Spartinivicinus marinus: one gene and its partner. The protein of the gene in region 1 interacts with the protein of each later gene in a pairwise test. Links are inferred from orthologs where the notes say so. Each region holds a gene or a part of one and is shown in the gene's direction. Other genes may lie near its edges. The genes, in order: OQE68_RS15765 and pepP.

Evidence for each region.
Region 2: the proteins of OQE68_RS15765 (region 1) and pepP interact in binary tests that used the Escherichia coli proteins (3 or more experiments, as listed by UniProt). The link is inferred for Spartinivicinus marinus from one-to-one orthologs.

The regions. Positions count from the first base shown.
Region 1 is NZ_JAPJZK010000001.1:3,505,285-3,512,893, forward strand. The notes cover bases 2,633-5,545. They hold OQE68_RS15765 (aminoacyl-histidine dipeptidase), read left to right. Parts: upstream 2,633-3,316; coding sequence 3,317-4,774; downstream 4,775-5,545. Other genes in these bases: OQE68_RS15760 (hypothetical protein), read left to right, coding at 2,698-3,087; OQE68_RS15770 (DUF1835 domain-containing protein), read left to right, coding at 4,892-5,545. Also shown: OQE68_RS15740 (substrate-binding periplasmic protein), read right to left, coding at 1-640; OQE68_RS15745 (PspA/IM30 family protein), read left to right, coding at 975-1,661; OQE68_RS15750 (hypothetical protein), read left to right, coding at 1,754-2,023; OQE68_RS15755 (hypothetical protein), read right to left, coding at 2,220-2,405; more of OQE68_RS15770, read left to right, coding at 5,546-5,854; OQE68_RS15775 (AAA family ATPase), read left to right, coding at 5,877-6,608; OQE68_RS15780 (YqaA family protein), read right to left, coding at 6,633-7,028; OQE68_RS15785 (TerB family tellurite resistance protein), read left to right, coding at 7,352-7,609. UniProt on the Escherichia coli protein: Dipeptidase with broad substrate specificity. Requires dipeptide substrates with an unblocked N-terminus and the amino group in the alpha or beta position.
Region 2 is NZ_JAPJZK010000001.1:2,907,099-2,914,697, reverse strand. The notes cover bases 4,697-7,599. They hold pepP (Xaa-Pro aminopeptidase), read left to right. Parts: upstream 4,697-5,438; coding sequence 5,439-6,761; downstream 6,762-7,599. Other genes in these bases: ubiH (2-octaprenyl-6-methoxyphenyl hydroxylase), read left to right, coding at 6,826-7,599; OQE68_RS13090 (UPF0149 family protein), read left to right, coding at 4,818-5,405. Outside these bases: OQE68_RS13125 (sensor domain-containing diguanylate cyclase), read right to left, coding at 1-1,673; OQE68_RS13120 (EVE domain-containing protein), read right to left, coding at 1,903-2,373; OQE68_RS13115 (hypothetical protein), read left to right, coding at 2,824-3,006; OQE68_RS13110 (5-formyltetrahydrofolate cyclo-ligase), read right to left, coding at 3,118-3,753; OQE68_RS13100 (cell division protein ZapA), read right to left, coding at 4,070-4,390; OQE68_RS13095 (TIGR02449 family protein), read right to left, coding at 4,387-4,596.

The DNA.
Region 1 (7,609 bases):
TAAAATCACGAACGCCAGGTAGGTTTTTGGTTACTAGCATTTTTCGCTCGTATACTTGATGAGGTTTGCTGGCAATATAGATTTTATCTTCTGCATTATTTTTTTTCATTAAGTGAAAAAGCTCGCCTCTGGGAATAAGGATAACATCAACACGCTTGCTTAATAATTTCAAAAAATTTTTCTCGAAGGATGCACTGTCTTTACGATTGATCTTTCCATTGTTTACCAGCTCATCAATTCCTACATAACGGTGCCCCCTAACGCCACCAAATTTTTTGCCAGTGAGAGAGCTTGGTTCTTGGTAAGGTACAGGGTTTTCTTTTAAGGAAACGATTTCGTTTCGACCTAATACAACGCTATGGGTCCAGTTATAGCGAGTTTCACTTTTATCTCCAAACCAAATTGGATTAGCCCATATTGCAATCCCTTTTTGTTGCTCCTCAAGATACTTATTTAAACGAGGGCGGGGTAGAAACTTAGATGTAAAAGCCCATTTACCACCACTATTGCTGGTTAAGTGGTTTGCCAGAAAACTGGTGATGTCATTTTTGTCTTCATTAACACCAAAGGGTGGTGATTCGTAATAGCTCCAAATAGGAATCTCTTCTCCTGCGATACTTGTATTGCTAAACAGAATCAAGGATATGGCTACGAATAAACATTTCAACATTGCTTTCATCGATAAGTAAGTAATCAGACATATCTATTTTATAGTGGGTGACTGTGAGAATAGCAATTGAAGGTGTGTTATTGCTTTATGTGTATATTCGTGCTAGCAATAAAAATATATAAAAATCAATATGTTATATGGTTATTGAGGTATGAAAGCTGCTATTTGGCTTGTTACATGTAAAATAATATGGACAAACTTTGTCCTAACATGTAACATGTGAATCATTGTTACATGTAATGGTGGTTAAGGAGTTATCCTATCCCCAACTTAAATAAAACTTGAAATTTAAGAGGAAAAGCGCATGGGTATTTTAAATAAATTAATGACAGCTATTCGTGGTGCAGCAACTGAAACTGGGGAAGCAATTGTTGATAGCCAAGCGCTCCGTATTCTTGACCAGGAAATTCGTGATGCTAGTGAAGAGCTAAACCGTTCTAAAACAGCATTAGCCAATATCATGGCCAAGCAAAAATTAGTCGCTGATAAATGTGCTCAGCTGACTGCCAAAATTAACGAATATGAGCAATATGCTGGGCAGGCCTTGGACAAAGGTGATGAAACATTAGCTGTTAGTATTGCAGATAAAATAGCTGAGCTTGAAGCGCAACTGGCTTCAGAAGAAGAAGTGAAAGCTGGCTATACCAAAAGTGTTGAAAGCCTCCGTAGTGCAGTCAAACATGCAGAAAGCAATTTGAAGCGCTTAAGGCAGCAGGTTGATACCGTTAAGGCAACTGATAGTGTGCAAAAAGCCCAGGCAGCGGTGGCCGCCCGCTATAGTGGGGCAAACTCTAAAATGACTACGGCTGCTGACTCTTTAGAGAGGATTAAGCAAAAGCAAGCTGAGCGTGCTGCACAAATGGAGGCTGCACATGAATTATCAACAGAATGTGTTGAAAATGATTTAGAAAGCAAAATGAAAGCGGCCGGTATTAAAGCTAATGCATCAAGTGCTAATGATGTACTGGCGCGCTTAAAAGCGAAAAAATAAAGCTAAATAATTTCATGCCCATCAGCATTTTGCCCCTTGAGTAAGGGGCTTTTTTTTAACTGAAGGCGTCTCTAAATAAGGAGATAAAGTTTATGTACCCACTCAGAATATTCTTTTCTACAGCCTTATTTATAATATCCTTCTTTTTGCTCATGCAGCTTTTTATTGGTGGTTTTAGTTGGTTAACTTTAGTGCTGGCACTTTCAGGCTTTATTGTTGCACGGTATATTTGGCCCAAAAAGTCTCATCACGACAGTGAGAGTGCCAGGTATTGGTGGCTTGATATGTTTGAGGTAACCATTGAGCTTTCAGCTGAGTTTGTTATGTTACCTATACGAGCGCTTGGTAAACTAATTGACTAATTTAATATTGCACTCATCTGGTAAGGCAATCAATCCAAGCGCTCGTAGAGTAATGCATATAGAATATTGTGGTTATCAGTTGCCTAAAGGAGGGTAGTTCGAAAGGTTAGATAGAACGGGGGCTGCATAACGACCTGTAAGCTAGGAAGAGTAATCAGGTCGCTCGCATTCCATCGTTAGTATGGCTAGAACTTAACTACTTTTTCTTCTCTGATGGGCTACCAAGCACTATGCTCTTTCGGCCGCCGCTAGACTCATATCCGCTTTGACCTTTTGGAATTTCTTGAATTTCGCCGCCTGCTTTAAGAAAAGCTGCCACTTGATCGTCAATGTTTTTCTGGCGGGTTTCACTTGATAGTTCTTCTTGCTTCTTACGTGCCATGGGAGCTCCTGCTTTGGTTGAGTAAGTATTATACACAAAAGAGAGGAGGTTTGCTCTTCAATACTCTGATAGGTTTAACCTGATCCTGTATTCTGTTAAGTATAGTCGAACTCTAAAACTTATAGGGCGCTTATATTAAGTACTGCTGATGTTTGGGTGTTATTATTTACTAATCATCAACAACTACATCTGACAGCCGATATTGAGTTTATAGCAACTTAGGTATTTATTATCTTGGAATGAGGTGGGCTTGTGTTGGCATTCGTATAAGTGAAGAACTGAAAGAAGGACAATGAAGAAAATTGCAATTGAAGGCTCCTCTTTAAAGGAAGTGTTAAACTGGCCTGCAGAGTACTTTGATAGTTTCGTATTAGTCAATAAACCGATAGTTTTTACTATTGGATCGGCTGAAGTCTTGGGTCAGTTTGCTCAAAAAGAAACTGAGCTTATTGTAGAGCTAGCTCAAATTGATGGCGGTGGAGAAGGGGTACTGCCTACTATTGCGAAGGTGGCTAAATATATAGCAAAGCTAAAACAGTTAAGTGCGATAAATTGTATTGTCCATGCGATTGACTGCGCTAAACCAAACTTGAAACTTCGTGAGCATTTAGAAAAAACCGGGTTTGTTATTACAAATATTCCTGGTATAGGTGAAGCTTACTATAAAAAAATAATTGTATGAATAGAGTTTCAGAAAAAATAGAGTTTGATCACTATTGGCTTAGTTATTTAAAATCATTCGCGAAGAGTATATGTATTTGATCAAGAGAGTTTGAATCAACAATTAACAAGAGTCGAAAATTAGTTGGCTTTAATAACTATATTGGTGATGGTATTCTCTAAGCAAAAGTGAATGATATAAAAATGATTAGTAAGTGATATCTTAGAGTGTACCAAACTTGGAGGAAGTTTTGACATCAATTGCCAGTTTAACTCCTACACCTCTTTGGAGTATTTTTCATCAAATTACTCAAATTCCACGACCTTCAAAGCATGAAGAAGCTGTCGTATGTTATATAGAGTCTTTGTGTCGGGAGCATAACCTGTCTTATGAAAGAGATAACGTGGGTAATCTCATTATCCGAAAACCTGCAACACCGGGTATGGAGAATCGACGTGGTGTGGTTATGCAGGGACATGTGGATATGGTGCCACAGAAAAACGCTGACTCGGAACATAACTTCCTAACTGACCCAATAACTACCTTAATTGACGGCGAGTGGGTGACTGCTAAGGGTACCACCCTGGGTGCAGATAATGGAGTAGGGGTTGCTGCTGCTTTAGCGGTTATGATTGCTAATGATATTGAGCATGGTCCATTAGAAGTTCTATTAACTATAGATGAAGAAGCAGGTATGACCGGTGCTGCTGGTTTGGAGGCTGGTCATTTTGAAGGTGACATCTTGCTGAATATGGATACGGAAGATGAAGGTGAGCTTTATGTTGGCTGTGCGGGTGGTGTTGATGTCAGTGCTAAGATAGCGATGGATTGGCAGCATACATGTAGTGATGATATTGCATTTGAAGTTAAAGTGACAGGATTGCGGGGAGGGCACTCTGGATTAGATATTGATCAAGGCCGAGGTAATGCAAATAAAATCATCAACCGCTTCTTACTTGAAAACGTAGATAACTTAGGTGTAAAAGTCGCCTCATTTAATGGTGGGACGTTACGTAATGCTATACCTAGAGAGTCATTCACAATGCTTGTTGTCAACCAGCATAAAGAAATTGAATTTAAAAAGGCGTTAAATGATTTTCATCAAATAATAAAAAACGAATACAGCTCAGTTGAACCCAACTTATCTATTGAGGCATTGAAGGTGGACTTACCTGAGAGAGTATATACGCCTGAAAGTATAAAAAAGGTGGTTTACTCGGTTACTGCTTGCATTTCTGGTCCAGCAAGGATGAGTGATGAATTTAAAGGTGTTGTTGAAACATCTAACAATCTTGCAATTGTAAAATCTGACGATAATGATGTGCTGATATTATCTTTAGTGAGAAGCTTGGTTAATTCCGCTCGTGATGATCTGGCCAACAGTATTGCTGCAACTTTTAAAGTGGCGGATGCTGAAGTATCGATATCTGGTGAATATCCAGGCTGGAAGCCAAATCCAAACTCTAAAATATTAACTTTAATGAAGGAGCGGTATGAAGCATTATCCGGAGTGGTTCCGAAAGTTAAAGTTATCCACGCAGGGCTTGAGTGTGGTTTGCTAGGAAATCCTTATCCTCACTGGGATATGATTTCTTTTGGGCCAACCATTAGAAATGCCCATTCACCTGATGAAAAAGTACATATTCAGTCGGTAAGTAAATTTTGGGATTATTTAGTTGATACATTGAAGCATATACCAACAAAATAATAGTCAAACTCAAAAGCTGGTTTGGTATATCTTAACTTTATTCTGCAGGTATAACTGTAAACTGTGCGTTGCCAAAACCAAGTGACTTTAATTCAAACGGCTATAGAGGGTTGAAATATGCACATAACCAATGGTACCTCTGCTGCAGGGGTACTGAAACAGGCATTGGGTATTTCAAAGTCTGAGTTCTTAGTAGTTAATGATGTGCTTTCCTGTGGCCCACTACAGGCCATCACTTCAATCGACGACTGGATGTCTTATAGACAGGCTTATTGGAATGATGTGCAGAAGTTATGTGGTATAGAACCATTGGTAATGCAAGGGTTTGATCGTGACTTATATGTTGCTTATGAAGAATTGCAATCATCAGACAGAATTGATGTTTGGGTTGGTACGGCACTGAGTGATCAAGTAATGCTCTGCTTTTTGGTGTTTCTTTTTGAGCATTTAGGAATTGATTTTTCTAGAGTATTTATCCATCAATTTTCTAAAGTAGAGGGCGTTAAATATGAAATTCATGGTTTAGGAATGTTAAACCATGAAAAAGTCTTAAGTGCAGACACATCATACCAGTTAACAGATTGCTGGTATGCACTGGTCTCGTCAACCCCGGAATTATATATCAAGTTTATTCAAGAAGATAAAAAAGACTTGCCCTTTTTAGTATGTGCACTTAAATATTTAGTTTATCGTTATCCTAATAAACAAACAGGATTATCCATATGGGATGAGTCTATTCTGCGAAATACGCTTAAAGCTGGCCCTAAAGCAGCAAAAATAATTGGATTTACGTTAAGTGATGCTATGGATGGATGTGATTTAACAGGTGATTTGTATCAATTTACAATAATGAAAAAGTTAGGTAATGAGAACCTTAATCAACCGCTATTATCTTTAAATCGTCAGGATGGGGATATGAGAGAAACCAGGGTTGACCTAACTGAAATAGGCAAACAAGTTTTAAATGGTGAACTTAATGCAATTGAGCTTAATGGTATTAATGAATGGGTTTGTGGAGTGCATTTGAATAGTCTAGACAACACACTATGGCAAGGGCAAAATGGCGTGATTCTCACATAGTTTATGATTATATAGTGAAAGTATGCACTTTGAAGATAGGCCTTACATAAGAGAAATTCAGCTAAAGCGAGATGATATCGAAAGCTTTGATGTGTATCCTTTTAGTACTCCTTCAGTTAAAGAGCTGGATTTCTTAGAGTTTCACCCGGATGTCACATTTTTTGTAGGAGAAAACGGTACTGGTAAGTCCACTTTGATCGAAGCCATTGCCGTTGCCCTGGGGTTTAATCCCGAAGGTGGAACCAAACAATCAACTTTCACTACAAGTCGAACACATTCTGATCTTCACCAATACTTAAAATTAATTAAAAGCTTTAAACGACCTAAAGATGGTTATTTTCTTCGAGCAGAAAGCTTTTATAACCTGGCAACCTTTATGGATGATACGGGGTATCTAAAGGGCTATGGAGGTAAATCCTTACATGAACAGTCCCATGGTGAGTCATTCATGGCCACTTTAACTAACAAGCTACATGGGAATGGCCTGTATATTATGGATGAACCTGAGGCGGCGTTATCACCAGCCCGCCAAATGGCTGCGGTGTCAGCCATTCATCAATTGGTAGAAGAAAACTCTCAGTTTATTATCGCTACCCATTCACCAATCTTGCTGGCATATCCCAGATCAAAAATCTACCAGTTTTCTGAATCTGGAATATATGAAGTAAAGTATGAGGATACAGAGCATTATGTCGTTACAAAGGACTTTTTAAATAGACACGAGCAAATGATGCGTATTTTGATGGAAGAGTAATATATTCCGCTATAGCTCAGAGGGTCAGGTTAGGGTAATGATGGTAAAATAGGCCACCACGGCATAACGTACTGATTTACCAATGAGTGTCAGTAAAAAGAATATCCAGAATCTGACTTTCATTAACCCAGCAATAAAGGTTAGAGCGTCTCCTACTATAGGGGCCCATGCCATGAGTAATGACCAAACACCATACTTTTGAAACCAATGTTGAGCCTTGGATAGCTGTTTTTGCTTAAATGGAAACCACCTGCGATCCTGGTAGTGCAGAAGGTATCGCCCTAAAATCCAGTTTACTACTGCCCCCAGTGTATTACCTGTTGATGCTACCAACCAAATCAGGAACCAAGCCTTGGGCTCTTTAAGTATTTGAGCAGCAACTAGTACTTCTGAATAAAATGGCAGTATTGTTGCTGCCATAAATGCGCTGAAAAAAATCAATAGATAATCTAACAAGCTTACAATCCTGTGACTTAATATTTTAAATGTATATTATGACTGTCTGCTAAAGGTTTAGCTATACAATACTTGGCTGGTGGTATTTATATCAAAGTATCATGGAAGTGTTTTATAGGTATTATCCGAATAAAAATGGCATTTTCATTGGTAGTAAACGAATAGCAATAGCCTATTATTAGTTTGTAATAAAAAAACAACTTGTTTAAAATATGTTCGGTTTTGCTTAGCACTATATGTCAGTGAAAAAGCTATTAGAGATTCATTATTAAGGAAGTAGATAATAAATGCATATTATTATTGGGTTTTTAACTGCAGTTGCCGGTCTTGTTTGGGCATTGTATCGACTCCAAAATTCAGGTGTTGACCTCAACTCATTTAATCCATTTCACTGGGTAAGAAGGCGAAACTGGGAAAAGAAGCTAGGAACGAAACCCCTTCACTCGATTAGTAACCCCATGGAAGCTGCTGCAGTGCTGGTGGTTGCTATGGCTGAATTGAACGGTACAGTGACCCAAGAGCTCAAACAAAAAGTTATTTTATTG
Region 2 (7,599 bases), 600 kb from region 1 along the record:
GCAACAAACTCTTCTTCTGTATAACCTAATGAAGCATAAGTGGACGTATTATAATAAAGCAGGTCTCTTGTTTCAGGGTCTACCACCATCAGTGCATCACGCGACTGATTAATCAGATCAAAAAACAGTTCAAGCTGAGTATTACTTTCCTTGAGTGTTTTTTCTGTTTCATTGCTCCTTGCAACTTCCTCCTTTAAACTGCTAATCGCTTGCTCAGCCGTACGGTCATCTAAATAAGAGCGACGCAATAGCACGATGCTGGTGCAAATCATCATGGTAAAAATAAAGCCTGAAAATAACACAACGGTTGGAAGCAATGATCGACTGCGGCTTACCAGTTCTGCACTAGGGTACGCTTGTACAACCCAAGGAGAGTGCTGATTAGGGTTAATCGTATGTTCAGCTGCTGGTTTACCAAAAAAGCCGCTGGGTTTTAGCACAGTAGATGAGAAATAAATAACCTTATTCCTTTCTCTAATCTCAAAATAAAATCCCTTATAAATAGGCAGCTGAGTGATACTTTCAACTAATGCTTTAACCCGAAATACTGCCACAATATAGCCATGAAAGCGGCCAGTTAAATCAAAGATAGGCGTATAATTAATAAAACCCTCCCCTCCCTGTTTCAACTGAATAACTTGAGTAATCACACTGGTTTTACTGCTAAAGGCGCGACGTAAATGCACTACGGCCGGATTATCAGCGGGCACTCGAAAATTCAATGCCTGTTCATTGCCTTCATAAGGGACCAACCAACGAATTTGGTAATCGGAGTCCATCCATTCTATCGCTTGAAACTCTGGGAAATCCTTCAGCAGTTGATTTGCATCAGCCATCCAGGTCGTCTTATCCATATCACCCTGGTGTGACCAGCGGGCAGCCATTCGCTCAACAGCTTTGCGTTGAGTATTCAAAATAGACGATATTCCATTCCCCAACTGCTGTGCAGTATGTTGTGCATGATGCGTTAAAAACCGTAAATCTTTTTTCTCCATGATTAAGGCAAATAACGTTGAGATAATGACCAGCACAATCGCCAAATAACCAGCAATCCACTGCGGTATTTTATCCTGAACGGTAGCCTGCCAGTTGGTGAAGGCTGCCAGTAAGCACAGTCCTATTGTTATTAGAGCAATATTGATCAGCAGACTGAAGCTTAGAATTTGAGCAAAACCATAGCTATCTGGCAGCTTTAGCGCCATCGCGATTAGCCCTGATGCACCAAAAATTAAGGGTATAGCAGCCAAACCACATTTATATAAGTGTGAGTTGCTAAAAAGAGGTAGTTTATCTGGTTTGATTAGGCATAACGCTGCACACACCAGGCTAACCGTGACACTGCCAGGTATCGCTATAACCTCATGATCATCCCCATCCAATGTTAATAGCTCATTCTCAACATAAAACTGTTGAATAGAAATGCCTTCAAATAGCGAGAACAATGCAGAAACAATAGCCACACAAGCGATGCCAATTGCCAGCCAGGCATTATGGAGACGGGCTACCATACCTATCCCTAGTAACATCAAACTGATAGCCACAGGTTGAGAAATTTCAGATACAAAAAGATAAACGCTGATGAGGGATACTAATAAGCCACCACCAACATTAATCCACTTAACTAAACTCGATTCTGTTGTAGGGGATAACACAGCTGCCCTTTCCTGCTCCATATTTCAAGCATAGTCACAACCGATTTAGTTGGCTAGAGCTTAATATACAGGCTTGTTATCCACTATTTTACTATTAATCAACTGATTGGCGAACTCATGTTATATGCATAAAACTGGTAAACGTCTTCAAAGTCATTTATTTTCTGGCAAGGTACTTTTTTGTAGTCATTGTGGACTGGTACCAAGAAAAACCAATGTCACCAGTGAAACAGTTATTACTTTATTAAACTCACCGACCAGGCACCATAGCTAAAATTTCATTCCACTGTTTTTCAGCTACTGGCATGATTGATAAGCGACTACCTCTTTGTACAAGTGGTAAATCCTTTAACAGAGGATTTTCCTTTAAGTGCTGCAACGAAACCAAGTGTGTGAACTTTTCTACAAACCGGATATCTACCATAAACCAGCGAGGATTATCGACTGTACTTTTTGGGTCAAAATAAGCGGAGTCCGGATCAAGTGCCGTATGATCTGGGTAAGCTTCTTTGACGACTTTCGCTATTCCTGCAATTCCAGTGTTTTTGCAACTGGAGTGATAAAAAAACACCAAATCCCCTTTGTGCATTTGATCACGCATCATATTTCTCGCCTGATAATTTCTTACCCCATCCCAGTGCTCTGTTTGATTAGGGCAATTGGCAAGATCGTCTATACTGAAAACACCGGGTTCAGACTTCATTAACCAGTAATTTGGCATGTAAGAAATATTCCTTGCGTTTTATATGCTAATTGGTTTTACTTCACACATATTTTAAACTGTGGCTATAGTCACGTTCATTCAATTAACTAATGAGTACAATTAAACCACAATGCTCATACGGCACATGTGAAGTACTTAGTCAGTGACTTACTTAGAGATCAATGTACTTCGTAGTCAAAGTACTTAGTAACTCAGGCCATTGGTGACTAGCAAACAACTAATACAAATAAGCGATAAATTTGCTACATAGACAATTGTTACATACATGGACCACAAAACAAGTAGCAATTTGCTCACCACAGTTTACTAGAACGTGTGTAGTAACACCGCTGAGAAAGATTAAAAGTCTCAGTGTGGCAATAAAAGAGCTTGTGACTGTCTTGCATACTGCAAAGACCACTTGGGGAAATTTAGTAATTAACTGAAAAACCAGCAGGGTTAGTGGAAATGACACAAAAAAACAAACCTGATTTTATGCTGGTGTTAGTTTTTATTTTTGGCTTGGGGGTGCTAACCACAGGTTTTGCTCAAATGACTTTGTCAAAAAGTTCAGCTGAGCTCGCCACCGTTACAAATAATGCTACACCAACAGTAAACCAATCAAACACCAAAACACAACGCACACTATAAATAGGTATACTCAAATAAATCCAGAGTACATAATTGCTTACTAGCAAGTCATTTAGCACTCCGACACCACTACATTGTTGTCTAGTGGTACACTTGCCTGCTAGCCATACCTTACCTAGCTATATAGTAATTACTATCGCTGGCAATTCCTGCCAGCGGAATATCCCAGCTAGCAGTGGGTAGTTTATCCACTTGTTGGCACTCATGGGCCAAACCTACCAAATTAGGGCGAGGCTTCAATGGATTTTTCACAATAAATTCAAAGGTTCTGTCATAAAAACCTCCCCCCATTCCTAAACGGCCTCCATATTGATCAAAGCCTACCAACGGCAACAATACTAAGTCCATCGCCCAAGCAGACTTTAGACGCTCAGTTCGTACAGTTGGTTCCAATATATTAAAGCGGTTAGGTGCTAGTTTTGTCTTCGGCCTATAACGAAGAAACCACAATCGATTATGATAAATAGGATGCAACACGGGTAAATAACAGTGTTTATTCATTTCCCAAGCTGCTTCAATTATTTTCAGGGGATTAATTTCACCATCATTCGCTAAATATACTGCTATATGTTTAGCCTTCAGAAATTCTGGTCTATTTAATAAAACTTTAAGTAGTCGCTGGCTAGCTAACTGTTGTTGCTGAAAAGTAAGTGCCTGACGAGCTTGACGCAACTGAGCTCTCAACTGTGTTCGTGACATAGGGTTTTGGACGTCTGATGAGTCCTCTAGCTGATTACAATCTAGCACCAGGATTTCTTTATCTGTTGTCTGGTTTTTAGTTATTATTAGCCGGTGTTGTTAGTGGAGGATAAACTACTGGAGTTAAAACCGCCCCCCAATCCGCCGCTGTCAATTGGGCCCTTGAACCCTAGGTTCAAGGTGGTGGCTGCTGAGATGTTTTGGGCTTTCCGCCTATAGCGGACTTGCACGCCGACACCTGCAAGGAGCCTCCAGTTCCTAAATTATCGGCTCAGGGACATTCATGACTGGCCAACAGAGCAGGGAGCTTGATTTCATTATATCGATTTGAGTTAGATTGTCGCCCCTTTTTTTATGAAAATTTCTAATCAAAAGCAGGCGTATCACCATCTGTTAATACTTGTTCGACTTTATCCAGCAAGGACTGCAACTGTGCTTGGGTATCTTCTTCTGCTAGCTGCCGCTGCTGGGCTAGCTGTAATAGTTCATGAGCAATATTCAATGCTGCCATGACAGCAATCCGCTCCAATCCAACCACAGCACCTCTTTCCCGAATCTCTCGCATTTTGTTATCTAGGTACTGGGCTGCATCAACCAGAGCACGCTGCTCTTCAGGTTTACAACTTACCCGATACCCTTTATCTAAAATATTAACTGTTGCTGTTTGTGTTGTTGTGTCACTCATGATTCTTGTTCCAGCGTTCTTAACCGAGTGATCATCGCCTCAACCTTAGTGCGGGCAATTTCATTTTTTTCTATCAAATATACCCGCTCTTCACGCCACTGCTGTTCATTGGCACGAAGCTGAGCATTTTCCTGTTTTAATTGTTCGCACAAGGCGACCAACTGTTCAATTTTATTTGCAAGCTGCTGAAATAAGTGATGATCCATTTTAAACGACTAAGGTATCAGGGTATAAGGCTTGCGATTACTATAGTGGGCCGTTCTGTCAGGGTCAATCCAACACCAGCTATTTCAACGCCTTCCTTTTAATATTAGGTTTTAAAATTACTCTTTATATCAGTAATCGCTTCACTCTTAAGGTGTACAGTAGTTTGCAATACCCTCAAATGTTAGGATAGAGACAAACTAAACATCTAGGTAGAATTGCAATGACAAATGCAGCTCAAACTTCTTCAGCAACTATTAGCTTTGATGATGTTGCTAACCTGTTTGTTTCATTGGAGCTGTTTGCCTCTCCAGCTGAATTACATGGTTTGTTAACAGGTATGCTAGCAGGTGGCCTGAAGTTATCAGCCGATAGCTGGCTTTGCCAAGTTCAACAACTGTTGGATATTGAAGAAGTGTTGCCTGATCAGGCTAAGGTTTTGCTAGTTTCCTTATATCAGCAAACAGAGGAGCAGTTGGCTGACCCTGAATACGGCTTTCGTTTGTTACTGCCAGATGACAACGCTGAATTGGAAAGTCGTCTGAAAGAACTCTCTAACTGGACTCATAGTTTTTTAGCTGGGTTTGGTTTATCTGGCCAGCAACAAGCCCAACTATCTACTGATGTAAAAGACATTCTTTTAGACTTTACTGAAATTTCACAAGTACAAAGTGAAGACATAGAAGAAGCAGACTCTAATGAAATGGACTGGCACCAGGTCACTGAATATGTCCGTATTAACGCAATACTGGTGTTTAGTGAGTGTGGCCCAAAAGGCTCTACTGAAAAAAGTGACAACCAGCTTCACTAGTTTGAATATACTAATTAGGGGTTAAACATAATAATGAAACAGCTACCCACTTCAGAATACAAACAACGTCGCTCCAATTTAATGGCAGAAATGGACGACAACAGTATTGCAATAATACCTTCAGCCCCCATCCAAATCCGCAATAGAGATGTTGATTACCCTTATCGACAAGACAGTGATTTTTATTATTTGTCAGGTTTTCCTGAACCTGAAGCGGTGCTAGTACTTATTCCAGGGCGTAGCCATGGCGAAGCCATTTTATTTTGCCGAGAAAAAGATCCAGAAAAAGAATTATGGGAAGGCTTACGAGCAGGCCAAGAAGGTGCTTGTGAAAAATACGGCTTTGATGATGCCTTTCCAGTCAGCGATATTGATGAAATATTACCAGGGCTAATTGAAGGCAAGTCTCGTGTTTATTATGAAATAGGCACCAATGAGATTTTTGACCGCCGAATGATGAGCTGGATTAATTCCATCAAAGCCAAAACTAAACAGGGGGCAGTTCCACCAGGCGAGTTTGTTGCACTTGACCATATTCTGCATGAAATGCGTATTTTTAAGAGTAAAGCAGAAATAGCGCTTATGAAAAAGGCAGCGGAAATTTCTGCCAATGCCCACTTAAGAGCTATGAAGGCCTGCCAACCTGGCTGTTATGAATATCAACTCGAAGCAGAGCTACTGCATGAGTTTGTTTACAATGGCTGTCGTGCAGTAGCCTATAACAGTATAGTTGGTGGTGGCGTTAATGCTTGCATACTACATTACACTGAAAATAATGATGTGTTGGCTGATGGTGATTTAGTACTGATTGATGCAGGCTGTGAGCTAGACCATTACGCCTCTGATATTACCCGAACTTTTCCGGTTAATGGCAAATTTAGCAAAGAGCAGCGAGCCATTTATGAACTGGTATTAAAAGCTCAATTAGCTGCAATTGAAGCAGTCCAACCAGGTAATCATTTTAATCAGCCCAATGATGTAACAGTGCAAGTAATCACTGAAGGGTTAGTTGAACTTGGTTTGCTCTCAGGTGATGTTGAACAACTAATTAAAGAAGAAAAATATAAACCTTTTTATATGCACAAAGCGGGTCACTGGCTGGGCATGGATGTACATGATGTGGGTGAATATAAAATTGATGGTGAATGGCGTAAATTAGAGCCCGGCATGGTACTCACCATTGAGCCCGGTATTTATATTGCCCCTGATAATGAAGATGTAGAAAAACGCTGGCGTGGCATTGGGGTAAGAATAGAAGACGATCTAGTCGTTACTGAATCTAGCCATATAGTCCTGTCAGCAGATGTGCCTAAAGAAGTTGCAGCAATAGAAGCTTTAATGGCCAAGTCAGCTTAAAGGTATTGTGAAAAGTGATGAGTGCCGTAGTTTTACAGCATACTCCATTAGTCGGTGATGCTAAATGACTCAAACTAACCAGCCTGACAATCATTTTCCTGTGGTGATCATTGGAGGCGGCATGGTAGGTGCTTCATTAGCGCTTGCCCTGCAAACTAGTCTAGCTAAACATAGTAACTCGCCTCCTATGCCTGTGGCGATTATTGAGCCTTACCCAGCCAATCAGCTGAGCCAGCAACCTAGTTATGATGCTCGTTCTACTGCATTATCTCTTGGTAGTCAGTTGTTATTAGAGCAGTTAGCCGTTTGGCAGTCACTGGCTCAGCATGCAACAGCAATCAAGCATATTCATGTGTCAGACCAGGGCCGGTTTGGCTTTACCCGAATGAGTGCAGATGAGTATCAACTGGATGCCTTCGGCTATGTGGTGGCAAATCAGCAGTTGGGACAAAGTTTATTCAAAGTAATCCAGCAATACCCTGCTATTGAGTTATTATCACCAGCAACTGCCAGCCAAGTAAAACCTTTACCAACAGGCTATGCCATTGAAGTACAACAGGGAGAGAAAAAAAGCTGGCTAACGACAGACTTGCTGGTAATTGCAGATGGCGGTCGTTCGCCATTAATCACCCAGCTGGGTATTAATGTGCAGTGTACGGATTATCACCAAACAGCCATTATTGCCAATGTAACAACCTCAAAACCTAATCAAGGCCAGGCCTTTGAGCGCTTTACTGAACAAGGCCCCATGGCTTTGCTGCCATTAGCTAAAAATCATTCAGCATTGATTTGGTCTATATACCAGGATCAAGCCCAGCAGTGGCTGGAAGCAACAGAC